3 regions of the Citrobacter pasteurii genome follow, and region 3 is predicted to be linked to each of the others. Evidence: predicted binding sites of a transcription regulator. Region 3 holds the regulator's gene; each other region holds the start of a gene.
What was found. Region 3 encodes LexA, which represses DNA repair genes until DNA is damaged. Its sites were predicted from a motif close to TNCTGTATGTACATACAGNA; they were not measured.

Region 1: a site for LexA is predicted at 4,981-5,000, ahead of umuD (translesion error-prone DNA polymerase V autoproteolytic subunit). Genes of this name have one in related genera too.
Region 2: a site for LexA is predicted at 7,186-7,205, ahead of rmuC (DNA recombination protein RmuC). Genes of this name have one in related genera too.

What each region holds. Positions count from the first base shown of each region.
Region 1 covers NZ_CP077263.1:51,971-62,134, forward strand. Annotated here, with positions in the region: gene I6L54_RS23925 (ParB/RepB/Spo0J family partition protein) at 1-183, opposite strand, end outside; gene I6L54_RS23930 (DUF905 family protein) at 251-583, opposite strand; gene I6L54_RS23935 (hypothetical protein) at 870-1,277, opposite strand; gene I6L54_RS23940 (hypothetical protein) at 1,391-1,576, opposite strand; gene I6L54_RS23945 (antirestriction protein ArdA) at 1,619-2,128, opposite strand; gene I6L54_RS23950 (YubG family protein) at 2,527-3,306, opposite strand; gene I6L54_RS23955 (hypothetical protein) at 3,661-3,999, opposite strand; gene I6L54_RS23960 (hypothetical protein) at 3,999-4,460, opposite strand; gene umuD (translesion error-prone DNA polymerase V autoproteolytic subunit) at 5,016-5,444, shown strand; gene I6L54_RS23970 (Y-family DNA polymerase) at 5,444-6,715, shown strand; gene I6L54_RS23975 (plasmid partitioning/stability family protein) at 6,719-7,048, opposite strand; gene parM (plasmid segregation protein ParM domain-containing protein) at 7,113-8,084, opposite strand; gene I6L54_RS23985 (AAA family ATPase) at 8,328-8,966, shown strand; gene I6L54_RS23990 (hypothetical protein) at 8,966-9,247, shown strand; gene I6L54_RS23995 (hypothetical protein) at 9,592-9,915, shown strand; gene I6L54_RS24000 (MCP four helix bundle domain-containing protein) at 10,089-10,164, shown strand, end outside.
Region 2 covers NZ_CP077262.1:179,669-189,832, reverse strand. Annotated here, with positions in the region: gene pldB (lysophospholipase L2) at 1-92, shown strand, start outside; gene yigL (sugar/pyridoxal phosphate phosphatase YigL) at 108-908, shown strand; gene I6L54_RS00940 (carboxylate/amino acid/amine transporter) at 984-1,883, shown strand; gene metR (HTH-type transcriptional regulator MetR) at 1,771-2,724, opposite strand; gene metE (5-methyltetrahydropteroyltriglutamate--homocysteine S-methyltransferase) at 2,960-5,221, shown strand; gene I6L54_RS00925 (dienelactone hydrolase family protein) at 5,276-6,082, opposite strand; gene udp (uridine phosphorylase) at 6,348-7,109, shown strand; gene rmuC (DNA recombination protein RmuC) at 7,250-8,680, shown strand; gene ubiE (bifunctional demethylmenaquinone methyltransferase/2-methoxy-6-polyprenyl-1,4-benzoquinol methylase UbiE) at 8,775-9,530, shown strand; gene ubiJ (ubiquinone biosynthesis protein UbiJ) at 9,544-10,149, shown strand; gene ubiB (ubiquinone biosynthesis regulatory protein kinase UbiB) at 10,146-10,164, shown strand, end outside.
Region 3 covers NZ_CP077262.1:4,843,404-4,853,567, forward strand. Annotated here, with positions in the region: gene I6L54_RS23320 (quinone oxidoreductase) at 1-90, shown strand, start outside; gene pspG (envelope stress response protein PspG) at 392-634, opposite strand; gene dusA (tRNA dihydrouridine(20/20a) synthase DusA) at 768-1,766, opposite strand; gene I6L54_RS23335 (cupin domain-containing protein) at 1,873-2,361, opposite strand; gene zur (zinc uptake transcriptional repressor Zur) at 2,477-2,995, shown strand; gene I6L54_RS23345 (CsbD family protein) at 3,040-3,249, opposite strand; gene dinF (MATE family efflux transporter DinF) at 3,386-4,705, opposite strand; gene lexA (transcriptional repressor LexA) at 4,826-5,434, opposite strand; gene I6L54_RS23360 (diacylglycerol kinase) at 5,544-5,912, opposite strand; gene plsB (glycerol-3-phosphate 1-O-acyltransferase PlsB) at 6,084-8,504, shown strand; gene ubiA (4-hydroxybenzoate octaprenyltransferase) at 8,559-9,431, opposite strand; gene ubiC (chorismate lyase) at 9,445-9,942, opposite strand; gene malM (maltose operon protein MalM) at 10,123-10,164, opposite strand, start outside.

The DNA of each region.
Region 1 (10,164 bases), on a different replicon from region 3:
ACGTTTAACACTGTCAGCGGTGTAAGGGATGGTACGCACGTTCAGCGGAGATTTAATAAGATCGGACAGCGGAACGTATGTGATAACAGCGGAATCAAGCGCATTTTTCAGTTCTGCGCTGATAACTTTATTCTTCGGGTTGGCCTTTTTGGCTGATTTTGCTTTAACATTTGCTACTGACATCGTTATTTCCTCCATTTTAATGATTGTCGCGTTCTGCGGAGGTGCATCTCCGCAGAACACCTTTCGTTTACTGCTGTACTGCTCTGCCGTGGGTTTTCAGGTAGCCGTTCAGTACCTGTCCGGCATCCGGCTGGAAATTCCAGACCCGTTCAATCAACTGCTCATGTTCGTCACGCATAACTAACTGAAAATGCGATGACTGATCGTTTTCTAACGTCACATTGGAGTAATACGCAGACACTTTTTTCGCGTCTTCGCGTGTAAAAGCGCCCAACGGAAGCAGTGGCGCAGGAGCATTGACGACTTCGCCATTCAGCAGCGCCGCCAGCGCATGATCCTCAGCCGTAGGCTGCCGTAATGACTCAGGCTGATTCAGAAAATCCTTCAACGATTTGCACATCACAAAACCCCTCTGGTCTGGTTTTCAGAGGCAAAGCCTCTCCTGCCGTCCTCTTTCTGGTGTTTTCACACACTGCGGAGGACCTTTCCGCGAGAGCGTAACGGGCACGGCCCGGTGAAGATGTCCGGGGTGAGCGGGAAATTTATTCCGGCTCGTCCTGAATAAATTTGCTGCGAAAGACATCGTCGGCCCTGGACAGCAAGACGGGTTGTGGCGGTATCAGCGACCGGAAAGGCACTCAGCAGGGAATGAACGCAGAGGAAGTGGAGGGAGAGAGCAGGCAACGTTAACAACGTTGCCCCTTACACCCCGAAACGGGGTGCATCGAGCGCAGGAACGGCGCGACCTGGCGGCGCATCCGTTTACGGATGCTGCAAGCTGCCCCTGCGACAGCCTGGGATGGAAACCCGCTGCCCGAAGGGCCGGGCAGAGACAGCGCAGCTGGCTCGGTGCGAAGCATGACAGCCCCGGTTCCCGAAGGGAAGTCGCCCGGATCAATCTGCCGGCGGCCGAAAAGGATCCAAAAGGCAATATTTTTATCGCTCTGGTTATGGCCACACCGCCCACGCCCACGCCCACGCCCACGCCCACGCCCACGCCCACGCCCACGCCCACGCCCACGCCCACGCCCACGCAAACCAGCGTGTTTCAGACACGGCTGCAGGAAAAGCAGATTGATGAAAATATTTATCATCGGCTATACCGGCGGAGGGAATGCGCCGGAGGCGCTTTCCCCGGCCGTCAGCCCGAAGGGATGACAAGGTTTTTTCGCGCGCGAACAGGCGGCACATCGGCCGCCTCTGATAACTAATCTACCTTCTGCTGAATAAACAGGCCGCCAAGGAAAAGTTGCTCGCGACGAGTCAGCAATTCACAAATATCGTCAAGGAGCCTTGGGGTCGTATAGGGTGAGAGCCCCACTTCCCGACGGCGTTCGTTTACCAGATTTTTGTAATGTTTCAGGATTTTGCGTGTTTCAGGTGTCATTTTCATAGAGAGCCTTTTTCCGGCAGGGTTTCCCCTGCCTTATCTGGATTAACTGCGGAAAACATAGCCATCAATAAAGTTAAAAGAGTCGATAAACAGATCACGGGCAAATGAGTCATAATCAAAGTAGGTTCGCAGACTCTCAGGAATCGCAGACAGCAGGCCGTTATCGTTGACATAGTCCACAGCAAAATCCTCCTCGCTCACGGCCTCACCATGGTAGGCATCCTCGAACGCGTCAAAATCGCATTCCCCGCTATATTCAGCCCAAGCGATAAATGCCGCGTCCTTTCCCTCATCCTTCGCTTGCTTGTAGGCATCGATGAAATCCCAGTCCACAGAGCTTTCAGAACAAAATTGAGACGGAATACCTTCAATATCCTGAAACATCAGTTCCGGGTCATGCTCGTTCGCGTGCAGCGCGTGGCATGCTTCAAGAAAGTCTTCTTTCTCGTCGAAATCGGTCAAATCAAGCCACTTTCCGGCCAGGCTACCACAGTTGTATTTGTGATAAGTGCCAACGTAGACCGCTGGGGTGGTGGTGGTGATAGTGTTCATGGGTGTTCCCTCCGTAGTCCAGGTTATCTGAGTACCGGCTTACGCCGTGCCGACACGACAGCCCGACTTCGAGCGGAGAATGCAAGGGCGTCAGCAAGGCCGGTCGCAGATTAAAAGCAGAGGCGTTCTGGACGGGTTTTCCGCGAATATTGAGCGGAAAACCAACGGGAAGAACGATGATAAATCATCAAAAAAACTGCGAGCGGGAGCAGCTGGCGGCGAAGCCTCCCTTGCATTTGTAGCGTTCGGGCTAAAGTGAAGGCACGGCGTTAGCCGCAGACCGCACAAACTTCCCTCCACCGCGCGTCCGTAACAACGTGGAGGTCGCGCCTGTATAGAGGAGCGTGCGACATCCAATTCCGATACCGGACTGCGGGGCAACCAGCCCCGCCCGTTGGTCATGCAGCAATTCGAATACCGGAGAAAGACCGCATCATTGCGTCAATTTCCACTCTGGCCTCGCAGACAACATCCCGTAACCAGCGACGTTCAAACCAGAAACGGGATGGGCTATCTGGGTGACGCAACGCGAACGGCACGTACGTCACACCAACCACACGACCGTGACATTCAAGGCGGATCTGTAGGCGACGAAAGGTTTCCTGACCGTCGAGTACAGATTTCAGGCGCGCATCAAGGGTTTCGTTATCCCACTCGGGATCTTCGTTTCCGGCTTCAACTTCGATGACTGAGAGCGTGAAATTGCGCGTCCGTCGGGTAAACACCAGTGGGTCAGCAGCAGGACGGAGTGCTTCAGTAAGTCGATATCCTGCAGCGGCAACACAACTGCAGACGTGATTAATTTCGTCTCGCAGGGCTTTCAGGAGGCACAGGATCTGCTTTACAGACATTCCGGCAGGACAGTTATCGTATTCCAGCGAAATAGTGCCAGCATGGGCTTTGCGATGCCCCAGCGAGTTCCGGTAAAGACGAACGATTAGATCGGTCCCGCTAACCAGCGGCAGCAATTCGTTAAATGCGTTATCAGGCATCAGGCCACGCAGCGTAATTTCAGGCAACAGGCGCTGCAGGTCGGACGCCGTCAGTTGTCCATAGAAAGCCACTCCTTCTCCACGGGAATAATTCAGGCTTGTATCAATATCCATGCTGGCTGGCCAGCCACGGGCAACCAGTGTGTTACGGGTGTGGCGGTGCATAAAGCGATAAGCGGTGGTCATAGTATTCTCCTTGTCTTGATGCGGCGATTGCTTCGCCGTGCCGATACGACAGCCCGACTTCGAGCGGAAAATACAAGGGCGCCAGCAAGGCCGTTCGTAGTGAAAAGCAGAGGCGGTCTGGACGGTTTTGCCGCGAAAATTGAGCGGCAAAACGACGGGAAGAACGACGATTAATCGTTTAGACATTGCGAACGGGAGCCGCTGGCGGCGAAGCCTACCTTGTATTTGCAGCGTTCGGGCTAAAGTTGAGGCACGGCGTTGACACCCGGCCGCGCCACCGGCGTGGCATAAAAAGCGGAGTCCACGACATCCTTCTGGCTGATTTGGCGGGCTGACAGTGCAGCCCGGCATTATTTATCGGGTGAATTCTTCCCAGTGTTCATTGAACTGGTTCTGGACGCGAAGATTTATCTGATCGCCAGTAACAACCCAGGTATCCAGAAATTTTAGTCCCCGCAGAATAGAACTTTCTGCATCATAGAGCAGCGTGATGCTGTTAAACCAGACAGCCTTTCCGGAACGGTAATCCCAACGGCATCCATCGCTATCTTCCAGACATTCCTGCCACCAGGTACTTCCCATGTAAACAACCCCGGCTTCCGCCTGCTCCAGACACTCCGCCTGGATCAGGAAATATGCCGGAAATTCAAGGTCACAAACTTCGATAGCGACACCAATCAACCATGTATTCATTATTTTTTTGCCTCATCAATCGCCCACTGCAGGTGATCCCAGTTGAAACCAATACTGGCATCATGGCATTCATCAGCGAGTGACATCGCAGCTTCAATAGTCTCATTGTCCAGCGAGTCATCGAGCGAAAGGAAATCATCTGCCAGCCAGAAAGTCCCTGTACAAAGTGCATCCATAGGGTGTTGCTGCAATCGGGCAATCATCCCCGATACCGTCATTTCGCGGCGCCACAGACCTGATGCAGGAAAAACCGCATTGGCTACATCAAACCACTCCCAGTCACCTGCCGGGACTGGCCATTTCACCATTTCGATCTGAACACCCGGCAACCGGGATAGACGCTCAAGGATATCCCCCAGGGAAAACTTATGGCCACTTACATCGTCACTGGCCAGACAGTGACCATTGAGAAACACCGCATGCTGGCCATCATCCAGCGTAATACACGTCACCTTAAACATAGTTCTCTCCTTAAACCGGCACCCATCTGCGCCGTGCCGACACGACAGCCCGACTTCGAGCGGAGAATACAAGGGCGCCAGCAAGGCCGTTCGTAGTGAAAAGCAGAGGCGGTCTGGACGGTTTTGCCGCGAAAATTGAGCGGCAAAACGACGGGAAGAACGACGATTAATCGTTTAGACATTGCGAACGGGAGCCGCTGGCGGCGAAGCCTACCTTGTATTTGCAGCGTTCGGGCTAGAGTAGAGGCACGGCGCACCGATGCCTGAGCATGGGATAACCAGACGCGGCCGGTTCAATACCGGCAGTGGATGGATGGCTGGAGATAATCTGACAGCAATAGAGCGGCAGAGTGACTTCATTGAATATACCCACATCGTTATCCCCCGTTTCTGTGGATAAGTAGCCCCAGCGTTCAACGAGAGCGAGGTACCACATCGCCAATGGAGTTTCTCCAGGAACTACAGAGGGTTAAAGGCAGCAAAAAAACAATACTTGAAAGTGTCCTAAATAAGATAATAATACTGTATATATGAACAGTATTATTTGAGGTAACTATGTTTGAGTTCATACGTGCTGAAAGCAATCCGGAGTTGACGCCCATCCCCCTTTATAGCGATCGCTGCCAGGCCGGGTTCCCCTCCCCGGCCCAGGATTACGTGGAGGCCGAACTCGACCTGAACCAGTACTGCATATCACGGCCCAACTCAACCTATTTTGTGCGAGCTATCGGCAACTCGATGACCGACATCGGGCTACATTCTGGTGATTTGATGATCGTGGATAAAGCCGAGCAGGCACAGCACGGAGACATCGTGATAGCTGAAATAGAGGGAGAGTTCACCGTTAAGAGGTTGCTGTTGAGGCCACGGCCTGGGCTGCAGGCTATGAATCCAGCTTACCCTACTCTATGGCCAGACCCGGAGAACCTGCAAATCTTCGGTGTCGTAACTGCCTTTGTACACAAAACCAGGGGACATGACTGATGTTCGCCCTGGCAGATGTGAACAGCTTCTATGCGAGTTGTGAGAAGGTCTTTCGCCCTGACTTACGTGATAAACCAGTGGTCGTTCTTAGCAATAATGATGGTTGTGTTATAGCCAGATCGAAGGAAGCGAAGCGGCTTGGAATCAAAATGGGGATCCCCTGGTTCCAGCTGAAGGCAATGCAATTCCCGGAAAAAGTCCTTACGTATTCCAGTAATTATGAGCTGTACGCGAGCCTGAGCAACCGCGTCATGGCACATTTGGAAGAACTGGCGCCCCGTGTTGAGCAGTATAGCATTGACGAGATGTTCCTGGATATTTGCGGCATCGATGGATGTACTGACTTTGAAGATTTCGGACGGCAGCTGCACGAGCACGTCCTAAGAGGTACCGGACTGACAATTGGTGTCGGGATGGGGCCGACAAAAACTTTAGCAAAATCAGCACAATGGGCCACTAAGGAGTGGCCGCAATTTGGGGGCGTGCTGGCCCTGACTACTGGCAATATCCGTAGAACGGAGAAACTGCTCTCACTGCAGCCAGTGGAGGAAATCTGGGGGGTTGGTCGCCGTATAGGCAAAAAGCTGAATACATACGGCGTGACGACTGCGCTGCAGCTGGCGCGCATGCCCCCTGCCTTTGTACGCAAGAACTTTACCGTGGTGCTGGAGCGGACCGTACGCGAGCTGAACGGTGAGTCCTGTATATCTCTTGAAGAGGCACCGCCCGCGAAGCAGCAGATTGTCTGCAGCCGATCATTCGGGGAGCGCATCACGACTTACGAAGCGTTGCGACAGGCTATCTGCCAGTACGCCGAACGCGCGGCTGAAAAACTGCGGGGAGAACATCAGTTCTGCCGACACATATCGGTCTTTATCAAAACCTCCCCTTTCGCAGTCAACGAAGCGTATTACGGCAACGTGGCCAGTGAAAAGCTTCTCGTGCCTACACGCGACACCCGGGACATCATAAATGCCTCAGTAAAAGCCCTAGACTGTATCTGGCTCGACGGGCATCGATATGCAAAGGCTGGAGTAATGCTGAATGACTTCACCCCTACGGGGGTAGCACAGTTAAATCTTTTCGATGACGTTAAGCCGCAGGAACGAAGCGAGCAACTGATGAAAGTCCTGGATGGCATCAACCACTCAGGACTCGGGAAGGTATGGTTTGCTGGGCGCGGAATAGCACCAGACTGGCAGATGAAAAGAGAAATGCTGTCACCGGCATACACGACCAGATGGAGCGATATACCGTGTGCCTCAATTTGAGTATCAAAAGATGCGCTTCATTTTGGTTCGAGCCTCTTCCAGTCGCCGTTGCTCATCATCCTCAACAACCTCAGGTTCGATTGCAGGAGTAAACTGCCCTGCCCCCAGCTCTGCAAGCACATCACGAATGTTGGCCTGGGATGGTTTCCATCCCGTTGTCTGGCTGAGTAAGCCAACCAGACTATCCGCAGTGAAGTCCTTATCCAGCAACAGCGCTAGTAAACCAGGAAGCCGCGGGTCGAGTTGGTGAAGCGCTAAACCGGAGATAAGCGCTTTACGGTACAACTCTCCCCTGTCGTTCCGAGGGACGGACTCAATAATGTCTAAAGACACGCTGTCCGCCGCCTGATCCGGATGAAGATAAACAGTAAACTTCTTCCGTTCCTCGCTCACGGCACTACTCCCCCTTGAATGCTGCGATAGCTTCTACAAGCGATGTTTGCGGAGAGTCCATCATGACAACCTTCGAGCCCAGATGATGCCATGCAGATTTAACTGCGTCTTCGATCAACGGAGCTCCACCACCAACGATATAGACGCGGTTAACGTCTCTGAAGCCAGCCAGATCATCAACAACCTGTGCCCCCAGCGTGGCGATTGCACTTTCGATGGTATCCAGCACCAGGGCTGTCTTGCTCTCATCATTAATAACCTGACGAACAAAGTCTGGGTTCTTACGTTGTTTGATAAGCTCATCTGCAACCATGGCACTTGTGTTACTGGATGCCATCTTCAAAGCCGTGAGCGCAGCGTTCGTCACCAGCGACACACCTATCTCGGAATTTCCGTGAATAGCGCTAACGGAGTCAAACTGGCCAACGATTACACCAACGTCAAGAGTCGTGCCGCCGAGGTCAATCACCAGAGACTTTTCATACTGCCCCACATTATCTTTAACCAGACGAGCAAATACGGCAGGCAAAGACTCAGGCATAACTTCAACATGTTCGATGGTAAAAACCTCCCCCTTATTCAGCTTGACCGGGCGCATCAGGTTGTCGATCTTGCGCTGAATGTTCAGTTCGTTCTTCTGGCACTCTTTGGTGTAGAACTCACTGATAGGTAGAGTCACTGTCAGAGATACAGGCTGCAGTTTCAAACCACTATTAAGAAGAGCATGGTGAACAGCCAGGACATTCACATCTGTGTACTGATACTCAATATGAGTAGTAAGGATAGATTCATTGCTGACTTCGTCATATGTATACTTCTTGCCGTCCAGTTCATAGTTAAAGGTCTGGCGGTTACCCATCCCCTCAACCTTCCATCCAGATTTAAAAGAGTTTGATGACAATGACTTATGTAATTTCTTACCATCAAACCAAGCAATCTTTACGGCTGTAGAACCATCATCGCAATACACCTTCATACTGAACCCCTTGATACTCAAATTGAGAAAGACTGTTAAGCCTGAGCGCCTAAACACTCAGATTGAGTATTAAATCATAATTATGAAATATTAAAACACAAGTAACATTTGTGATTTATTAAAAAATAAATCACACCTCACACTTCACACGTCATACTTCATACTTTTTCATTTGCAGATTGACTCTAACCCTGCATGTGCCAGAATAAATCATACTTCACACATCATATTTATGAGGCAGCAATGATTACTGTCGTAGGTGGAAACAAAGGCGGTTCAGGCAAAACAACTACAGCTTCAAACTTGGCTATTGCGCTTACACATGAAGGCCATGATGTATGTCTGTTAAATGGGGACTTACAGCGTACGGCCGCTAAGCACCATGCTGAACGTGAAGCAACAGGGGTGGAGCCAACATTCACGCTCATCGAAAAATTCGATAACCTGACGCAAACCCTTCGAGCATTAGACGAAAAGTATGATCACGTAATCGTGGATGTGGCTGGGCGAAACTCGAGAGAATTCATTACTAGCGGTGTAGTCGCTCATCAGATCATTGCACCATTGCAATGCTCACAACCCGACCTCGATACTTTGACGGAACTTGCTCAACAGATAGAAGCAATGCGTGACCTCAACCCTGAACTGAAAGTCTATTGCTTACAAAGTATGGCGACAACAAATCCAGTTCTGAGAGGAAACGAGCGGAAGGAGTTTCTGGAGTACCTCGAAGAGTTTCCAACTATTGAAGCGCTGCAAACAGTAATCTGTTTCCGTAAGGTCTATCGCGATTGCATGAGCAACGGAACAGGTGTCGTAGAGACAAATAATGAAGCTGCTAAAGCAGAAATTAAGCAATTAATGAAAGAGGTATTCGGATAATGGTTAAAAGGCCGAGCCAACAGGCATCAAACCGCTCAGATGTAACAGCAGAACAAGCTGAAGCCCTTGCGCAGCGTCTTGCCGATAAACCTTATGGCGCACCTGAAAAACCAGAGCCTGAAAAACAGGTTCGCACAACAATCTCTCTGGCTGAATCAATGCTAGTAAAAGTTGAAGACATCGCATTACGAAACAAGCGTAGTGGTAAGGACCCTAAAAACGTAAGCGCTATCTTCAGAGAAGCTCTGGACCTTTATCTACAGAAGACTGGTGAAAAGTAGCAAATCATACTTCACAACTTAAAGATATTAGGTGTGAGGTATGAAGTATGAAGTATGAAGTATGAAGTATGAAATAATAAAATCTATTTTACATTATAGTCTCAGAAGGCCGCTAAAACGGCCTTTCTTCTGTCCGTTCTCTCGCAAATTCTTTCACCCGTTTCCCCTGCCTGAATCGCAAAATTCACATAGCACACTGCATTCTCATCATCCATCAAGTATCAGGAAGTCGGAGAACAGTTGGCTGATGACCACCCGTTACGAAACTCACCGGCACCTCTACAAATTACCACTGGAAGTGGTAGAGTTTGCTGAAAAGTAACTATAGAACTAAGGATTATTATATGTATCAGGAAGTACTTGATGCGCTGAATGAAGAGAAAACAACTCGTCAGCATATGAATAAAATGAAAAAACTTTTTGATAAGGCAACAGAACCCAAGCTAAAAAAAATGATTGGTGCCGTTGGTTCTGAGTATGAAAAATGGCTTAAGAGTTTCACAAAATTAGCCAACCAAAAAACATATAGCCCGATCAGCAAGCAACAAAATGTAGCTAAAGCAGAAGCTGCTAGAAAGCAAAAATTCATTCCTTCCATACCAATGAAAGACGGAACTGTACCCTTATCTGTCTCGGCACTTATAACTTACTGTAATAGCATGATCTAAAACTTCCGTTCCGACCGGAGCGTAGCCCGGTCAGTTCTGCATTCCCCTCGAACCTGGACACTCAGGTTATTCCGTCCAGTTCTTTTTGTTATTATTAACTATATGTGGCCTAGAGCAGAATTTGATCGATAAACGGTTAGGCCATTTGAGAGGCCTTTTTAGGAGTTATTCGTATGAAAGATGAAGTAAAAAGATTAAAACCACTTCCGGAAGTTCTAAGGAGATTGTTTTCTCTATCTGGTAATTTAT
Region 2 (10,164 bases), 260 kb from region 3:
TTGAAAAGGACGCAATGCGCTCAGTCGCGCTTAACGCTATTGTCGAATTTTTCGACAAGCATAACTCATCCAGCGGAACCCGCTTTGCCTAGAGGTTGAATTTTCTTATGTATCAGGTTGTTGCGTCTGATTTAGACGGTACGCTGCTTTCCCCCGACCATACTCTGTCCCCATATGCTAAAGAGACGCTGAAATTACTGACTGCTCGTGGCGTTAACTTCGTGTTTGCGACTGGCCGTCATCATGTTGATGTGGGACAAATTCGCGATAACCTCGGCATTAAAACCTACATGATCACCTCCAATGGCGCGCGGGTGCATGATTCTGACGGAAACCTGGTGTTTTCGCATAACCTGGATCGCGACATTGCCAGCGACCTGTTTGGCGTAGTGAATGCAAACCCGGACATCGTGACCAACGTTTATCGCGATGATGAGTGGTTTATGAACCGCCATCGCCCCGACGAAATGCGCTTTTTCAAAGAAGCGGTGTTTAACTATTCTCTGTTTGAACCTGCGCTACTGGAGCCGGAGGGCGTCAGCAAAGTGTTCTTCACCACCGATTCTCACGAAAGGCTGCTGCCGCTGGAGCAGGCGATTAACGCCCGCTGGGGCGATCGCGTTAACGTCAGCTTCTCTACGCTTACCTGTCTGGAAGTCATGGCGGGCGGCGTGTCGAAAGGTCATGCGCTGGAAGCGGTGGCGAAAGCGATGGGCTACAGCCTGAAAGACTGCATCGCTTTTGGCGACGGGATGAACGATGCGGAAATGCTCTCCATGGCGGGCAAAGGCTGCATCATGGGCAATGCCCACCAGCGCCTGAAGGATCTGCACCCAGAACTGGAAGTCATTGGTCTTAATGCTGACGATGCCGTGCCGCACTACCTGCGCGATCTCTTTTTAAAGTGATTGTTCTTTAGTTGACCAGTTGTCAACTAAACTCTCCGCTACAATGGATGTTCCCTGTTCTAAGAGGCATCCATTGTGGCGCTACTCATCATTACCACTATTTTGTGGGCCTTTTCCTTCAGCCTGTTTGGCGAGTACCTTGCCGGTCATGTCGATAGCTATTTTGCGGTGCTGGTGCGCGTTGGACTCGCGTTGCTGGTGTTCCTGCCGTTTTTACGTACCCGCGGGCACAGCGTAAAAACGATCGCGCTGTATATGCTGGTGGGGGCCATGCAGCTTGGCATTATGTATATGCTGAGTTTTCACGCCTACCTGTATCTGACGGTTTCAGAACTGTTGCTTTTCACCGTGCTGACGCCGCTCTACATCACGCTGATTTATGACCTGATGAGCGGACGCCGTCTGCGCTGGAGCTACGCTTTCAGTGCGTTACTGGCGGTGATTGGCGCGGGGATTATTCGTTACGATCAGGTAACCAGCCACTTCTGGACTGGCCTGATACTGGTGCAGCTTTCTAATATTAGTTTTGCCATCGGTATGGTGGGCTATAAGCGTCTGATGGAAACCCGCCCAATGCCACAGCACAACGCTTTTGCCTGGTTTTACATGGGGGCCTTTCTGGTGGCTGTCGTGGCCTGGTTCATGCTGGGTAATGCGCAGAAAATGCCTGCAACCACGCTGCAGTGGGGAATTCTGGTCTTTCTTGGCGTGGCGGCGTCCGGCATTGGTTACTTTATGTGGAACTACGGTGCGACCCAGGTAGATGCAGGTACGTTGGGCATCATGAACAATATGCATGTGCCGGCCGGGCTGTTGGTCAACCTGGCTATCTGGCATCAACAGCCTCACTGGCCAAGCTTCATCATTGGCGCGGCTGTGATAGTGGCCTCACTGTGGGTACATCGAAAGTGGGTCGTTCCGCACTCCGCACAAACGGCAGATGATCGCAGGCGTGATTCCGCGCTGAGCGAATAAACGCTTCCGTGACTGGCTGTCGCTGCTCGCCATCACGCACGGCGGCGTACAGTCGGCTCCACAATCCATCGCCCAGGGTTTTGGTCACCACCAGGCCCTGGCGTTCAAAACTCTCCACCACCCAGTGTGGTAACGCGGCGATACCCATTCTGGCGGCAACCATTTGAATCAGCAGCAGGGTGTTATCCACGCTCTTCAGCGACGGGCTCACGCCCGCAGGCTGTAAGAAATGCCGCCAGACATCCAGTCGACTCCGTTGCACCGGGTAAATAAGCAGCGTCTCGCTAGCTAAATCTTCCGGCGTGATTTGCGTTTTACTGGCTAACGGGTGATCCGGCGCCAGGACCAGGCGGACTTCAAAATCGAACATCGGCGAGTAGTGCAGTCCGCTGCGCGGCAGAATGTCGGAGGTTAACACCAGATCCAGCTCATCCTGCTGTAGCGCCGGTTGCGGATCGAACGTCACGCCGGATTTAAAGTCCATCTCCACCTGCGGCCAGTTGGCACGAAAATTCTCCAGCGCGGGCGTCAGCCATTGAATACAGCTGTGACATTCAATCGCGATACGCAGTCGGGTTTGCTGCGGTTCGTTGCAGGCCTGCAGCGCCCGACCAATTTGCGGCAATACCTGATTTGCCAGCTGCAGCAAAATTTCGCCCTGCGGCGTAAAGCGCAGCGGCTGGCTTTTACGGACAAAGAGTCGAAAGCCAAGGCGCTGCTCCAGATCGCTGAACTGGTGAGAAAGGGCGGATTGGGTCTGATGCAACGTCGCCGCAGCGGCTGCCAGCGAACCACTATTCCGCAACGCCTGGAGCGTTTTCAGATGTTTAATCTCGATCATGAAAGTCCTTCACTTCGGCATGAACAAATTGCGCTTGAGGAATATACAGTAACCGCCAATTATGGATGTGTAAACATCTGGACGGCTAAAATCCTTCGTCTTTTAAATTTATGGTGCGTTGGCTTCGTTTCCCCACCCCAGTCACTTACTTCAGTAAGCTCCTGGGGATGAGTAAACTTGCCGCCTTCCCTAAATTCAAAATCCATAGGATTTACATATAATTAGAGGAAGAAAAATGACAATATTGAATCACACCCTCGGTTTCCCTCGCGTTGGCCTGCGTCGCGAGTTGAAGAAAGCGCAAGAAAGTTACTGGGCGGGAAATTCTTCCCGTGAAGAATTGCTGACCGTTGGTCGCGAGCTGCGTGCCCGCCACTGGGATCAGCAGAAGCAGGCGGGCGTTGACCTGCTGCCGGTGGGCGATTTTGCCTGGTACGATCACGTGCTGACCACCAGCCTGCTGCTCGGCAACGTTCCGGCTCGTCATCAGAATAAAGACGGCTCGGTTGATATCGATACCTTATTCCGCATTGGCCGTGGCCGCGCACCGACCGGTGAGCCCGCGGCGGCGGCAGAAATGACCAAATGGTTTAACACCAACTATCACTACATGGTGCCGGAGTTCACCAAAGGTCAGCAGTTCAAACTGACCTGGACCCAACTGCTGGATGAAGTAGACGAAGCGCTGGCGCTTGGCCATAAGGTGAAACCTGTGCTGCTGGGGCCGGTAACTTACCTGTGGCTAGGGAAAGTGAAGGGCGAACAGTTTGACCGCCTGAGTCTGTTGAACGACATTCTGCCGGTTTACCAGCAGGTGCTGGCGGAACTGGCAAAACGGGGTATTGAGTGGGTACAAATCGATGAACCTGCTCTGGTACTGGAGCTGCCGCAAGCGTGGCTGGATGCCTTTAAACCGGCTTATGACGCTCTGCAGGGTCAGGTGAAGCTGCTACTGACCACCTACTTCGAAGGCGTAACGCCAAACCTGGATACCATTACCGCGCTGCCGGTGCAGGGGCTGCACGTTGACTTCGTGCACGGTAAAGATGATGTCGCCGAGCTGCACAAACGTCTGCCTGCCGACTGGCTGCTGTCAGCGGGTCTGGTGAACGGACGCAACGTCTGGCGCGCCGACCTCAGCGAAAAATACGCGCAAATTAAAGATATCGTCGGGAAACGTGACCTGTGGGTGGCTTCTTCCTGCTCCCTGCTGCACAGCCCCATCGATCTCAGCGTGGAAACCCGCCTTGATGCAGAGGTGAAGAGCTGGTTTGCCTTCGCCCTGCAAAAATGCGGCGAGCTGGCGCTACTGCGTGATGCGTTGAACAGCGGCGATACCGCGGCGCTGATTGAATGGAGCGCACCGATTCAGGCGCGTCGCCACTCTACTCGTGTCCACAACGCCGCAGTGGAAAAACGTCTGGCGGCGATCACTGCCCAGGACAGCCAGCGTGCCAACGCTTATCCGGTTCGTGCCGAGGCACAGCGTGCCCGCTTTAATCTGCCGGCATGGCCGACCACGACTATCGGCTCATTCCCGCAAACCACGGAAATTCGCGGCCTGCGCCTGGACTTCAAAAAAGGCAACCTGGATGCCGGTAACTACCGCACCGGTATCGCGGAACATATCAAACAGGCGATCGTTGAACAGGAACGTCTGGGGCTCGACGTGCTGGTGCACGGTGAAGCCGAACGTAACGACATGGTGGAATACTTTGGTGAACATCTGGACGGGTTCGTCTTTACCCAGAACGGTTGGGTGCAGAGCTACGGTTCTCGCTGCGTGAAGCCACCGGTAGTCATTGGCGACGTCAGCCGCCCGGAAGCGATCACCGTGGAGTGGGCGAAGTATGCCCAGTCGCTGACCGACAAACCGGTAAAAGGTATGCTGACCGGTCCGGTGACCATTCTTTGCTGGTCATTCCCGCGTGAAGACGTGACGCGTGAAACCATCGCGAAGCAGATTGCGCTGGCGTTGCGTGATGAAGTTGCGGATCTGGAAGCGGCGGGGATCGGTATTATCCAGATTGATGAGCCGGCGCTGCGCGAAGGTCTGCCATTGCGTCGCAGCGACTGGGCGGCGTATCTGGAGTGGGGCGTGGAAGCCTTCCGCATTAACGCGGCGGTGGCGAAGGATGAAACCCAGATCCACACCCACATGTGTTACTGCGAGTTCAACGACATCATGGACTCCATTGCGGCGCTGGACGCGGACGTGATCACCATTGAAACCTCTCGTTCTGATATGGAGTTACTGGAGTCGTTTGAAGAGTTCGATTACCCGAACGAAATCGGGCCGGGCGTCTACGACATTCACTCGCCGAACGTCCCGAGCGTGGAGTGGATTGAAGCCCTGCTGAAAAAAGCCGAACAGCGTATTCCGGCAGAGCGTCTGTGGGTGAACCCGGACTGCGGTCTGAAAACGCGCGGCTGGCCGGAAACCCGTGCCGCGCTGGCAAACATGGTTAAAGCGGCGCAGAATCTGCGTCAGGCGTAAAAACAAAACGGAGGCTGATGCCTCCGTTTTGTTTATTGGTTTGCCTGGCGGAAATTATTTCTTTCCACCGTATTGCGCGAACCACTCCAGCATCCTCTGCCAGCCGTCTTTTGCGGACTCTTCGTGGTAACTTGGGCGATAATCGGCGTTGAACGCATGCCCGGCATCGGGATAGACCACGATTTCCGCTTTCGCATTGGCGGCGCGCAGCGCCTGACGCATTGTTTCAACGGTATCTTGTGGAATACTGGTATCCTGGCCGCCATACAGTCCCAAAACGGGAGCGTTAAGATCGGTTGCGATATCAACGGGATGTTTGGGGGAGTTCAGCGTTTTATCGCCCACCAGTTTGCCGTACCACGCCACCGCCGCTTTTAGCTGTGGATTGTGTGCGGCATACAGCCAGGTAATGCGCCCGCCCCAGCAAAATCCGGTGATCATCAGTTGGTGCGCATCTCCCCCGTTGCGGGAGGCCCAACTGGCGACGTGATCCAAATCGGCCAGTACCTGAGAGTCAGGCACTTTGGCGACAAGGCCGCTGAGCAGCGTCGGGATATCGGCAAAGTCATTGGGATCGCCTTCGCGAAAATAGAGTTCTGGTGCGATAGCCAGATACCCTTCCAGAGCCAGACGGCGGCAAACGTCACGAATGTGTTCATGAATGCCAAAAATCTCCTGCACGACAATAACCACGGGCAGCGGGCCATCGGTTTGCTTTGGTCGTGCGTGATACGCTGGCATATCATCGCCTTGTGAAGGTATGGACGTTACACCGGCGATAATCGCGTTATCCGGAGTGTGAACCGTGGTAGATGTCGGTGGAGATACAGCAGGTGCAAAGCCAGATTGTCGTGTTGTCATGGTATTCTCCGTACCCTTAAATATTCAGCCCAAAAGCGCATTGTTAACTATAGACACATGCAACGAACCACATTGCCTTAAACGGTCTATCTTTTGTGCAGGGCTTCCTTACATTGCATTGTTTATGTGATGTGTATCACTATTTCATGGTAATTGAATGCAATTGATTTACATCATAGTGATGACTGTCACGAAAATATGTTCATGCCTTCGGTAAAGTATGTTTTTGCTTCTTCTGACAAAACCGATTCACAGAGGAGTTTTTATGTCTAAGTCTGATGTTTTTCATCTCGGCCTCACTAAGAGCGATTTACAAGGGGCTACGCTTGCTATCGTCCCTGGCGACCCGGAGCGTGTGGAAAAGATCGCCGCGCTGATGGATAAGCCGGTTAAGCTGGCATCTCATCGCGAGTTCACTACCTGGCGTGCTGAGCTGGATGGTAAAGCCGTGATCGTTTGCTCTACCGGTATCGGCGGCCCGTCAACCTCTATTGCCGTAGAAGAACTGGCACAGCTGGGCATTCGTACCTTCCTGCGTATCGGTACGACTGGCGCTATCCAGCCGCATATCAACGTGGGTGATGTCCTGGTCACCACGGCGTCTGTCCGTCTGGATGGTGCAAGCCTGCACTTCGCGCCAATGGAGTTCCCGGCCGTTGCCGACTTCGAGTGCACCACTGCGCTGGTGGAAGCGGCGAAATCTATCGGCGCCACTACCCACGTTGGCGTTACCGCGTCTTCTGATACCTTCTACCCGGGCCAGGAGCGTTACGACACCTTCTCTGGTCGCGTAGTGAGCCGTTTCAAAGGCTCGATGGAAGAGTGGCAGTCGATGGGCGTCATGAACTACGAAATGGAATCTGCCACGCTGCTGACCATGTGCGCCAGCCAGGGTCTGCGTGCTGGTATGGTCGCGGGTGTTATCGTGAACCGTACTCAGCAAGAGATCCCGAATGCGGAAACGATGAAACAAACGGAAAGCCACGCGGTGAAAATCGTGGTGGAAGCTGCGCGTCGTTTACTGTAATTCTCCCTTCTTTGCTAAAAGGCCGACGCGTTCGGCCTTTTTATTTTGCGTAGTGCCTCGCAGGAAATTCCTTTTAAACTGGACGTTTATACAGCACAATTCTATTTTGTGCGGGTAAGTTGTTGCTGTAAGGGGGCGTTGTGGATATTTCAATTATGATGAGTGCCGTGCTGGCGTTAGCCGCAGGGCTGCTGGTTGGGTGGCTGGCAACAAAAGCGCACGCCGACAGGATCCGTGCCGACCTCATCGAAGAACGACGTGAACTGGATATCGCGCTAAGCGCCGCCCGGCAGCAACTCTCACAGGAGGCCCACTGGCGCGACGAATGCGAACTGCTGAATAACGAACTCCGCAGCCTGCAGAGTATCAATACCTCGCTGGAGGCCGATCTCCGGGAAGTCACCACTCGTCTGGAAGCAACGCAACAGCATGCGGAAGATAAAATTCGCCAGATGATCAACAGCGAACAGCGCTTGAGCGAACAGTTTGAGAATCTGGCGAACCGCATTTTCGAGCACAGTAACCGTCGGGTAGATGAGCAAAATCGCCAAAGCCTGAACAGCCTGCTGGCACCGCTTCGCGAACAACTGGACGGTTTTCGACGCCAGGTTCAGGATAGCTTTGGTAAAGAGGCACAGGAACGTCATACTCTGGCGCACGAAATTCGTAATCTCCAGCAACTGAACGCGCAGATGGCACAGGAAGCAGTAAACCTGACGCGTGCATTAAAAGGGGATAACAAAACGCAGGGTAACTGGGGCGAGGTGGTACTCACGCGGGTGCTTGAGGCTTCCGGTCTGCGTGAAGGCTATGAATACGAAACCCAGGTCAGCATCGAAAACGACGCCCGCTCGCGGATGCAGCCAGATGTTATTGTCCGGTTACCGCAGGGCAAAGATGTGGTGATCGACGCGAAAATGACGCTGGTTGCCTATGAACGCTATTTTAACGCTGAAGATGAACTCACCCGCGAGAGTGCGTTGCAGGAGCATATCGCCTCGGTGCGAAACCACATTCGTCTGCTGGGTCGCAAAGACTATCAGCAGCTTCCTGGGTTACGTACGCTTGACTATGTGCTGATGTTTATCCCCGTTGAGCCTGCTTTTTTACTGGCGCTCGACAGGCAGCCTGAACTGATTACCGAAGCGCTTAGAAATAATATTATGCTGGTCAGTCCCACTACGCTGTTGGTGGCATTGCGTACGATTGCCAATCTGTGGCGCTACGAGCATCAGAGCCGTAATGCGCAACAAATTGCCGATCGGGCCAGCAAACTTTATGACAAGATGCGGTTGTTTGTGGATGATATGTCGGCAATAGGTCAAAGCCTGGATAAAGCCCAGGACAACTACCGACAGGCGATGAAAAAACTCTCTTCCGGTCGTGGAAACGTCCTGTCGCAGGCAGAAGCGTTTCGCAGTTTAGGGGTGGAAATTAAGCGCGAGATTAATCCTGAACTGGCTGAACAAGCCACGACCCAGGATGAAGAGTACCGTTTGCGCTCGGTCCCTGAGACGCAACCGGATGAGCCTTACCCCGATGATGAAGCGGTAAATCAGCAATCAAGCTAGTCCATTTGGGGTAGTTGAACCCGGCAGAAGGGTAGGGCAAATTGACCCAATCTGTTACACTTCTCGAACATTTTTTGAATGAGCAGGCACTGAGATGGTGGATAATTCACAAGAAACGACGCACTTTGGCTTTCAGACCGTCGCTAAAGAGCAGAAAGCTGACATGGTGGCTCACGTTTTTCATTCTGTGGCCTCTAAATATGACGTTATGAATGACTTAATGTCATTCGGCATTCATCGTTTGTGGAAGCGCTTCACCATTGACTGCAGTGGCGTGCGTCGCGGACAAACCGTTCTCGATTTGGCTGGCGGTACCGGCGATCTGACGGCGAAATTCTCTCGCATGGTAGGCGAAACCGGCAAAGTTGTGCTGGCAGATATCAATGACTCAATGCTCAAAATGGGTCGCGAAAAGCTGCGCAATATCGGTGTAGTGGGGAACGTTGAGTACGTTCAGGCGAATGCGGAAGCGTTACCTTTCCCTGACAACACGTTTGACTGCATCACCATCTCTTTTGGTCTGCGCAACGTGACGGATAAAGACAAAGCATTACGCTCAATGTATCGCGTGTTGAAGCCGGGCGGGCGTTTACTGGTGCTGGAATTCTCCAAGCCGATTATCGAACCGTTGAGCAAAGCCTACGACGCGTACTCTTTCCACGTTCTGCCGCGAATTGGCTCCATGGTAGCAAGCGATGCAGACAGTTATCGCTATTTGGCGGAGTCCATCCGCATGCATCCCGATCAGGACACCTTAAAAGCAATGATGCAAGATGCCGGGTTCGAAAGCGTTGATTACTACAACCTGACGGCAGGTGTCGTTGCGCTGCATCGTGGCTACAAGTTCTGACAGGAGATTGGGGATGCCTTTAAAACCCTTAGTGACCGCAGGCGTTGAAAATCTGCTCAACACCTTTCTGTACCGTTCCCCTGCGCTCAAGTCAGCCAGAACGCGTTTACAGGGCCAAGTGCTACGTGTTGATCTCAAAGGATTTTCAACACCGTTAGTCCTGGTGTTTAGTGAGCGCCAGGTCGATGTGCTGGGGGCATGGGAAGGCGAAGCCGATTGCACCGTAATCACACATGCCAGCGTGTTACCGAAACTACGCGATCGGCAGCAACTCACCACGCTTATTCGCAGCGGTGAGCTGGAAGTCCAGGGCGATATTCAGGTCGTGCAGAACTTTGTGGCGTTGGCCGATCTGGCGGAGTTTGATCCCGCTGAACTGTTAGCGCCCTATACTGGCGATATCGTCGCGGAAGGAGTCAGTAAAGTGTTGCGTGGTGGAGCTAAGTTCCTGCGCCGCAACATTCAGCGCCAGCAGCGTTATGTTGCTGAAGCGATCACCGAAGAGTGGCGCATGGCTCCGGGTTCGCTTGAGGTTGCATGGTTTGCAGAAGAAACGGCAGCCGTTGAGCGCGCGGTCGAATCTCTGGCTACACGGCTGGAAAAACTGGAGGCCAAATGACGCCAGGTGAAGTAC
Region 3 (10,164 bases):
GGTCAGAAATTTGCGTTAAGTGACGCGCAACGGGCCCATGAAGCACTGGAAAGCCGGGCCACGCAGGGCTCGAGTTTACTGATCCCGTAATGCTCCGACTTCCCCTAAATAATTCAAGCAGCAGGAAGGCGGCAATTGAATGAATCCCCAGGAGCTTACTGGAGTAAGTGACTGGGGTGAATGAAAGCAGCCAACACACCTGCGGTTTGAATTATGACGGGGAAGTAAAGAATTAGGGCTTCCCGTAGGAAGCCCTTTCTTTTTTTAGTTCGGCTGTATGTAGGGTACAGCTCGATGAATTCGTTAACCGCGCAATAGTGACAGATTTGATAATCAATTCCTATTTGGTTCTAAAGGCAATGTTGCAGGTTGTGACGCACCGCTCAATACCTTAGTAAAATCGACGGTTATTGCGCTGATACTGTGGGACTTTTGGCGCTTTTATCGCCTTGATAATCCACACCACGGCAACGGCCAGGAGCAGCCAGGGTAAAAGTTTTATCATCAAGGCAAAGAGTCCGCCCAAAAACATCACCACAGTGGCAACCACCAATGCGGCCAACACCCCCAGCAAAGATACGCCGGTGACCATCAGCATGATAAAAAACCCAATCACAAAAAGTAGTTCCAGCATGGCTCTCTCCCGAAATGAAATTCTCTCCATTGCATTACAAGAAACATGCCAAAATTAATGCATTGATTTATAAAGAAAACGCCCCGCGACAAAGCGCAGGGCGTGGTGAAATTAACTAACTTTTGGTGAGAACTTAACGCTTGTCTGCCACCAGTTTCAGCGCGTGTTCCAGAACGTTAATATCGGCCCCGGCTTTATGCGCATTTTCACTCAGATAACGACGCCATTGGCGTGCGCCTGGAATTCCCTGGAACAACCCCAGCATGTGGCGGGTCACATGCCCCAGATACGTACCTTTACTCAGCTCCCGCTCAATATAGGGATACATGGCACGCACCACGGCGACAGGGTCTGCATCCGGCGTGGTCGCAGCAAAAATTTCACGGTCGACCGACGCCAGAATCCCCGGGTTTTGATAAGCTTCACGCCCCACCATCACGCCATCCATATGTTGCAGATGCGTTTTTGCTTCTTCCAGTGATTTAATTCCACCGTTAATCGACATCGTCAGCTGCGGGAAATCACGCTTCAACTGATAAACACGGTCATAATCCAGCGGCGGGATCTCACGGTTTTCCTTCGGGCTTAGCCCGGACAGCCAGGCCTTGCGGGCGTGGATGATAAACATCTCACATTCACCTTTACCGGAGACCATATTGATGAAGTCACACAGGAATTCGTAGCTGTCCTGATCATCGATACCGATGCGCGTTTTGACCGTCACCGGAATCGACACCACATCGCGCATCGCCTTCACGCAATCAGCGACCAGTTGCGCATTCCCCATCAGGCAAGCGCCAAACATCCCGTTTTGTACGCGATCGGAAGGGCAGCCGACGTTGAGGTTAATCTCGTCATAACCTCGTGCTTCAGCCAGCTTTGCGCACTGGGCCAGCGCGGCAGGATCGCTCCCGCCCAGTTGCAATGCGACCGGATGCTCTTCTTCGCTATACGCCAGGTAATCGCCTTTGCCATGAATAATTGCCCCGGTGGTCACCATCTCCGTATAGAGCAGCGTCTGGCTGGACAGTAAGCGCAAAAAGTAGCGGCAGTGTCTGTCCGTCCAGTCGAGCATCGGCGCGATAGAAAAACGATGAGCGGGAAAAGCGGTAGACTGAGATTCAGGCAGCATGGCGAATATTCAAGCATCCGGTTAAAAAAGGGGCGCTACTATAGCATAGACCGTTGCGATAGTGAGCCACATCATCGTGGATAGCGCCCTTCGTCCGCGTGGATCGTCATTTCCGCCCGGGTTTTCCGTCGTGTGGACCAAAAAACTGTGGAGGATGGTCAACCCAGCGATCCTCGCGCGTGGCGGCATAAACCGGATTAAGCGGATAATAAATGCGATTGTATTTTTTGTTCGCCTCACCGACGACCAGCAGACGTACCTCTTCACTGGTGTTATTGATAAAGGTGTGACACACACCGGTTCCTGCCGGGAAACCAACGCTGTCGCCGGGTTCCAGCTTCCATAAGTAACCATTGATCCAGGCTTCCGGGTAGCCTTCCAGCACGTAGATGAACTCTTCTTCATCACTTTCAGCGTGTGGATAAGAAGTACGACGACCCGGCGGCAGGCGTTCGTGATGAATGCCTAATCGCCCTAACCCCAACCTGCGGGCCAGCGGCGCGCCAATAGAAAAAAGCTCATCGCTGCCTGGATAGGTGGAGTCATCAGGCCCCTCAACTTCACGCCAGTGGCGAATACAATCGGGTCTTTTCATGTTAATTTTCCAGTGTTGCGATGCGTCAGGTATAGCACACAGCGGTGGATCTCGGCGTTTTAAGCAAAACATGATAAAGTAAGGGATTAACCTTCCACGCAAATCGAGGCGCCAAATGGACAAAACCACCACGCAGGAGTTATTGGCTCAAGCTGAAAAACTCTGTGTGCAACGTAACGTGCGGCTAACGCCACAACGCCTCGAAGTGCTGCGCCTGATGAGCCTGCAGGAAGGTGCGATCAGCGCCTATGACCTGCTTGATCTGCTGCGGGAAACCGAGCCGCAGGCCAAACCCCCTACCGTGTATCGTGCGCTCGATTTTCTGCTGGAACAAGGGTTTGTGCATAAGGTGGAATCCACCAACAGCTATGTCCTTTGCCATCTGTTCGATCAGCCAACCCATAGCTCGGCAATGTTTATTTGTGACCGCTGTGGCGTGGTAAAAGAAGAGTGTGCGGAAGGCGTGGAAGATATTATGCATACGCTGGCAGCTAAAATGGGATTTGCTCTGCGCCATAATGTGATTGAAGCCCACGGCCTGTGTCCGGCATGTGTGGAAGTTGAATCATGCCGCCATCCTGGCGAATGCCAGCATGACCATACAATTCAGGTGAAAAAGAAAGTCGGGCGGTAAATAAAAGAGCGTACGTCCTTGTACTCTCAGGAGGGAGGGGTTAATTACCAGCGGTAATCGTTGCGTTTTTCCCAATCTTTAACTTCTTTCTCCGCCTGATCTTTCGCGTACCCGTATCGTTCCTGGACTTTACCTACCAGCTGGTCGCGTTTACCTTCAATGACCGTCATATCATCATCGGTCAGTTTGCCCCATTGCTCTTTCACTTTACCTTTGAACTGTTTCCAGTTACCGCTGACTTCGTCTTTATTCATCATCAAGTCCTCATCGTTAGGTTGTGAATAGCGCGAGTGCCATGTCCAGACACATGCTGTTTTCTCTGGACGTGAGAATAAGTGTAGTCAGTGATTCTGAGCTTTATTTACTATTCGGAATTTTTAACCATTCCTTTCAGGCAAACCAGGTACCATTACGCCAGTGACGCCGCCAGATAAAGGCCAGCGATAGCCCGCGCAGCGCGAGAAAAACGGTTAACGCCAGCCACAAACCATGATTTCCGAGCCACGGCAACGTCAGGAGCGTTAAGGTGAATCCCACTGCGGCAACGGCCATACTGTTGCGCATTTCTGCAGCCCGCGTCGCGCCAATAAACATCCCGTCGAGCAGGTAACACCAAACGCCCACCAGCGGTAACACCACCTGCCAGAAAAGATAGCGATCGGCCAGCTGTTGGATTTGCGACAGCGAGGTCAGCAGCGCCACAATCTGCTCGCCGAACAGGGCATAGACCAGCGAAAAAAGGATCGCCACAATTCCCGACTGCCGACACGCCGCTCGCCAAACATCCAGCAGTTGACTGCCATCCCGCGCGCCATAAGCCTGACCAGAATGGGCTTCCACGGCATAGGCAAATCCGTCCAGCGCATAGGCGGTGAACGTCAACAGAGTCATCAGAACGGCGTTGACTGCAATAATATCGCCCCCGAGACGCGCCCCCAGCACCGTAATCGCACCAAAACAGAGCTGCAACAACAGCGAGCGCAGCATGATGTCACGGTTAAGCGCCAGTAAACGGCGGAAGTTGCCACGCCACGCCTGCTTCAGCATTGCCAGCGAAATTCCGCGCATATGCAGGACCTTACGTACCATCATCAGACCGATCAGCAAAGTGGCATATTCGGCAATCACCGTCGCCAGCGCCGCGCCCTGTACGTTCATATGCAGGCCCATCACCAGCCACAAATCGAGCATGATGTTAAGCACATTGCCGACAATCAGCAGGATAACCGGCGCACGCGCATATTGAACGCCAAGCAACCAGCCGAGCAACACCAGATTGGCCAGTGAGGCGGGCGCGCTTAACCAGCGGATTTCCAGGAACCTTCGGGCCTGCTCCAGCACCGCTTCGCTACCTCCCACGATATGCAACGCCAGGCTGATAACCGGTGCGCGAAACAGTGCGATAAGCAGCCCCGCTCCCAGCGCCAGCATCAGCGGCTGAACCAGCGCGCGCGCCAGTGCCTGCGGATTTTTCGCACCGAACGCCTGGGCTGTCAGACCAGTGGTACTCATACGCAAAAAAAGCAGCAGCATAAAGAGAAAACTGGTCGCTGTTGCGCCAACGGCAACGCCACCAAGGTAGACCGGGCTATCCAGATGACCAATCACCGCCGTATCCACCAGTCCCAGCAGTGGAACAGTGATGTTGGAGAAAATCATCGGTAAGGCAAGGTGCCAAAGTGCTTTATCAGAGGAGGTAAAGAAAGGCATGGAAAGGAGCCTGAAAAGAAATTAACGCGTTTTTGTAGACCCGATAAGGTAGCATCATCGGGCAATTTGCCGGAGAGCGACGTAAACGCCCTCTCCGGCCTACAGGAAATCAGCAGATCATTACAGCCATTCACCGTTACGAATCACGCCTACCGCCAACCCTTCAATGGTGAAGTTTTGCTCGCGCAGATCGACAACGATAGGTTTAAATTCACTGTTTTCCGGCAGAAGTTCAACCTTGTTGCCCTGCTTTTTCAGGCGCTTAACAGTGACTTCATCATCAATACGGGCAACAACAACCTGGCCGTTACGCACGTCCTGCGTTTTATGCACAGCCAGTAAATCGCCATCCATAATCCCGATATCTTTCATCGACATACCGCTGACGCGCAGCAGAAAATCGGCGTTCGGTTTGAACAGTGATGGGTCAACCTGGTAATGGCCTTCGATGTGCTGCTGTGCCAGAAGTGGCTCACCGGCCGCGACACGACCAACAAGCGGTAAACCTTCCTCTTCTTCCTGCAGCAGGCGAATACCACGCGATGCGCCAGAAACGATTTCCAGTACACCTTTACGCGCCAGTGCTTTCAGGTGTTCTTCAGCCGCGTTTGGGGAACGGAACCCCAAACGCTGCGCGATCTCCGCACGCGTCGGTGGCATACCTGTCTGGCTGATGTGATCTCTAATGAGATCAAACACCTCTTGCTGCCTGGCCGTTAACGCTTTCATTCCGCCCCCTGGGTGTATATACAGTTATGCTGTGAGTATATACAGCTAAAGGCGAATTTGGAACCGCAAACTGCACAAAAAACAGGAGATTTATGAAGTTGTGGAACCTTTATCGCAAATGCGACCACAACAGGATGCCCCAGGTGATCAGAGCGACAAAAATAGAAAGCAATACTGCAGCCGATCCCATATCTTTCGCCCGGCCAGAAAGCTCGTGATACTCCGAACCTATTCGGTCGACGACCGCCTCAATGGCGCTATTCAGAATTTCAACGATCATCACCAGCATCACCGAACCAATCAGCAGTACGCGGGTAATCGCGTCAACGTCCAGCCAGCAGGCGATGGCTACCCCCAACAGTACGGCAACGCTTTCCTGACGGAATGCCGCCTCATTGATCCATGCGGCGCGGAAACCTTGCCAGGAATAGCCTGCTGCTTTGATAATCCGAGTAAATCCAGTGGTATTATTGGCCATCAAAAGAACCTTTTTACATAATTAGCGTGAGTATTATTGTATCGTTACCCTGTTTGTTTCAGGGCATAAGCAAAGCTGCGCGAAGTATGACGGGATACCACAGAAATTCACTAAACTTTCTGATATCCTTGCAGCGCATTTGCATTATTAACCAGAGGCTTTACATCGTTTATGTCCGGCTGGCCACGAATTTACTACAAATTACTGAATTTACCATTAAGCATCCTGGTAAAAAGCAAGTCTATCCCGGCGGAACCCGCCCCGGAATTGGGACTCGATACCTCTCGTCCCATTATGTACGTCTTACCGTACAACTCAAAAGCAGACTTGCTGACGCTGCGTGCCCAATGTCTGGTGCACGACCTCCCTGACCCCCTGGAACCGCTGGAGATAGATGGGACTTTGCTGCCGCGCTACGTGTTTATACACGGCGGCCCGCGTGTATTCACCTATTACACGCCAAAAGAAGAGTCCATCAAGCTGTTCCATAACTATCTCGATCTGCATCGCAGCAACCCCGATCTGGATGTACAGATGGTGCCGGTGTCGGTGATGTTTGGCCGTGCTCCAGGGCGCGAGAAAGGCGAAGTCAATCCGCCGCTGCGTATGCTGAACGGTGTACAGAAATTCTTTGCGGTGTCCTGGCTGGGTCGCGACAGTTTTGTCCGCTTCTCGCCTTCGGTCTCCCTGCGTCGCATGGCAGACGAACACGGCACGGATAAAACCATCGCCCAAAAACTGGCACGCGTGGCGCGTATGCACTTTGCTCGCCAGCGCCTGGCCGCAGTCGGCCCGCGACTCCCTGCCCGTCAGGATCTGTTTAATAAGCTGTTGGCCTCAAAAGCGATCGCCAGAGCGGTGGAAGATGAAGCCCGCAGTAAAAAGATCTCCCACGAAAAAGCGCAGCAAAACGCGATTGCGCTGATGGAAGAGATCGCCGCCAACTTCTCCTATGAGATGATCCGCCTGACGGACCGTATTCTGGGCTTTACCTGGAACCGTCTGTATCAGGGCATTAATGTTCACAATGCTGAACGTGTACGCCAACTGGCGCACGACGGACATGAAATCGTCTATGTGCCGTGCCACCGCAGTCATATGGACTACATGCTGCTGTCGTATGTTCTGTACCATCAGGGGCTGGTTCCACCGCATATCGCGGCAGGGATCAACCTGAATTTCTGGCCGGCAGGTCCGATTTTCCGCCGTCTGGGCGCATTCTTTATTCGTCGTACGTTTAAAGGCAATAAGCTCTATTCCACCGTATTCCGCGAATACCTGGGCGAGTTGTTCAGCCGTGGTTACTCGGTTGAATACTTTGTCGAAGGTGGCCGCTCACGTACCGGCCGTCTGCTTGACCCGAAAACCGGCACGCTGTCGATGACCATCCAGGCGATGCTGCGCGGCGGTACGCGTCCCATTACACTGGTGCCTATCTACATCGGCTACGAGCATGTGATGGAAGTGGGAACTTACGCAAAAGAGCTGCGTGGCGCGACCAAAGAGAAAGAGAGCCTGCCGCAAATGCTGCGCGGTTTGAGCAAGCTACGTAATCTGGGTCAGGGCTACGTTAACTTTGGCGAACCTATGCCATTGATGACCTACCTGAATCAGCATGTGCCGGAGTGGCGCGAATCTATCGATCCTATCGAGTCTATTCGCCCGGCCTGGCTGACGCCGACAGTGAATAACATTGCTGCCGACCTGATGGTACGCATTAACAACGCGGGCGCGGCCAACGCCATGAACCTGTGTTGTACCGCGTTACTGGCTTCCCGTCAGCGTTCTCTGACGCGCGAGCAGCTAACCGAACAGCTCGATTGCTACCTGAGCCTGTTGCGCAATGTGCCGTATGCTTCGGATACGACAGTGCCGACACAAAGCGCCAGTGAACTTATCGACCACGCCTTGCAGATGAACAAGTTTGAGGTTGAGAAAGACACGATCGGTGACATCATTATTCTGCCGCGCGAGCAGGCGGTACTGATGACCTACTACCGCAACAACATTGCGCACATGCTGGTTCTGCCTTCGTTGATGGCCGCGATTGTGACTCAGCACCGCCGGATTTCACGCGCCGCATTGCAGCAGCATATTGAAGCGCTGTACCCGATGCTGAAAGCAGAGCTGTTCCTGCGTTGGGAGCGTGATGAGCTTGCCGGGGTAATTGACGAGCTGGTCAACGAAATGCAGCGTCAGGGTCTGATAACCCTGCAGAACGATGAGCTGCATATCAACCCGGTTCATTCTCGCACGCTGCAGTTGTTGGCTGCGGGCGCGCGTGAAACGCTACAGCGCTATGCCATTACCTTCTGGCTGCTGAGTGCGAACCCATCCATCAACCGCAGTACCCTGGAGAAAGAGAGCCGCACCGTGGCACAACGTCTTTCCGTGCTGCACGGTATCAACGCGCCTGAGTTCTTCGATAAAGCTGTGTTCAGCTCCCTGGTGCTGACGCTGCGTGACGAGGGCTACATCAGCGATACCGGTGATGCCGAACCGGAAGAAACGATGAAGATCTATCAGATGCTGGCCGAGCTGGTCACATCCGATGTGCGTCTGACCATCGAAAGCGCAACGCAGGGCGAGTAAGCATAAAAAAACCGGTCGAAATGACCGGTTTTTATTGTGCAGGCTAAGCCAAACTCAAAGGTGCCAGTAGCTCATCGCCAGCCCTAAGAACAGCACCAGCCCCACATAGTTATTGTTCATAAACGCTTTAAAGCAGGCATCCCGTTCACGATCGACAATCAGTTTCTGCTGATACACAAACAGCGCGCCCGCCACCAGCAGTGACCAGTAATAGCCCAGCCCCAACCCGTTTAACCAGCCCACCATCGCCATCAGCGCCAGCACACCAACCTGCAGAATGCCAATAATCAGCTTGTCGTTCTGACCAAACAGAATGGCGGTTGATTTAATGCCAATCTTCAGATCGTCATCACGATCGACCATCGCATACTGGGTGTCATAGGCCACCGCCCAGAGAATGTTGGCGAGGAACATCAGCCAACAGCTCAGTGGTACAGACTCACTCACGGCGGCAAACGCCATGGGAATAGACCAGCCAAACGCCGCCCCCAGCACCACCTGCGGCAGGTGCGTATAGCGTTTCATGAAGGGATAAACCCACGCCAGTGCTAACGCGGCAACGGACAACAAAATCGTCATCGTGTTAAGAGTCAGAACCAACAGGAAGGCGAGCAACACCAGCACAACAAACAGTGTTCGGGCCTCTTTCTCCGTGACTGCACCGCTCGGTAGCGGCCGGTTTGCGGTCCGTTTGACGTGTCCGTCAAATTTCCTGTCGGCATAATCATTCACCACGCATCCGGCAGCGCGCATCAGCCACACACCGGCGACAAACACCGCCAGTATCCACAATTGCGGTACGCCGGGGGTCGCTACCCACAGCGCCCACAGCGTAGGCCAGAGCAGTAGTAAGGCACCGATTGGCTTATCCGTACGCATCAAGCGGTGAAACGCCAGCAGCTTATTCTGCGTCAGACTCCACTCCATCTTTATCTTCCTCTCAGTACAACGGCGATGCAGGCAAAAAAAGCTCGGTAAGCATCAGCGGCTTACCGCTCAGCCGCAGGCGGGAACGACGTCCCCACAACGCTGCATCGCGGCCAATCTCAATAAAATCGCGGGTCAATGTCGATGATGTAAACAAATAGCGCCCGAGCGGGGTTTTCCCCAAATTTTGTAAAGCCAGTTCGGGGCCGCACAAGGTGGATTCCGGCACGACAGTCCGACCGGCAAGCCACGGCTCACCATCCGCGCATAACAGGATTTCCCGCAACCAATAGCGGGATTCTGCCGGCAGCAACGTCAACTCTTCAGTGACCTCATTTTGCCCAACGAATCCTTCTCGTATCAATGTTACGGTGACCTGTTTTCCCTGCTGCTCAAAACGTTTGGTCATGGAATCTTCCAGTAACAACCAGTCGAGCAATTGGGGGTCAAGCGACGGGATCGCATCAAAATAACGCAGAGCACGCAGTTGCGTTAACGCGGGGTGTGGCATGCCTTACTCTCCGATTCATAACCTGAAGGCATTGTATCGCAGAAAAGGCTTTGCGGGGTGAGCAAACACGATTAAGTGATCGGTAGGGCAACATAAGTGTAACAAGTAGCATCGAAGGATAAAAAAAGGTGCGCCAGGAGACGCACCAGTTGTTGCAAAATCAACAATGTGGGGAGATGGTTACCCCTTGCCTTTTACACTGCTGATAAAGGTGGAACGGGC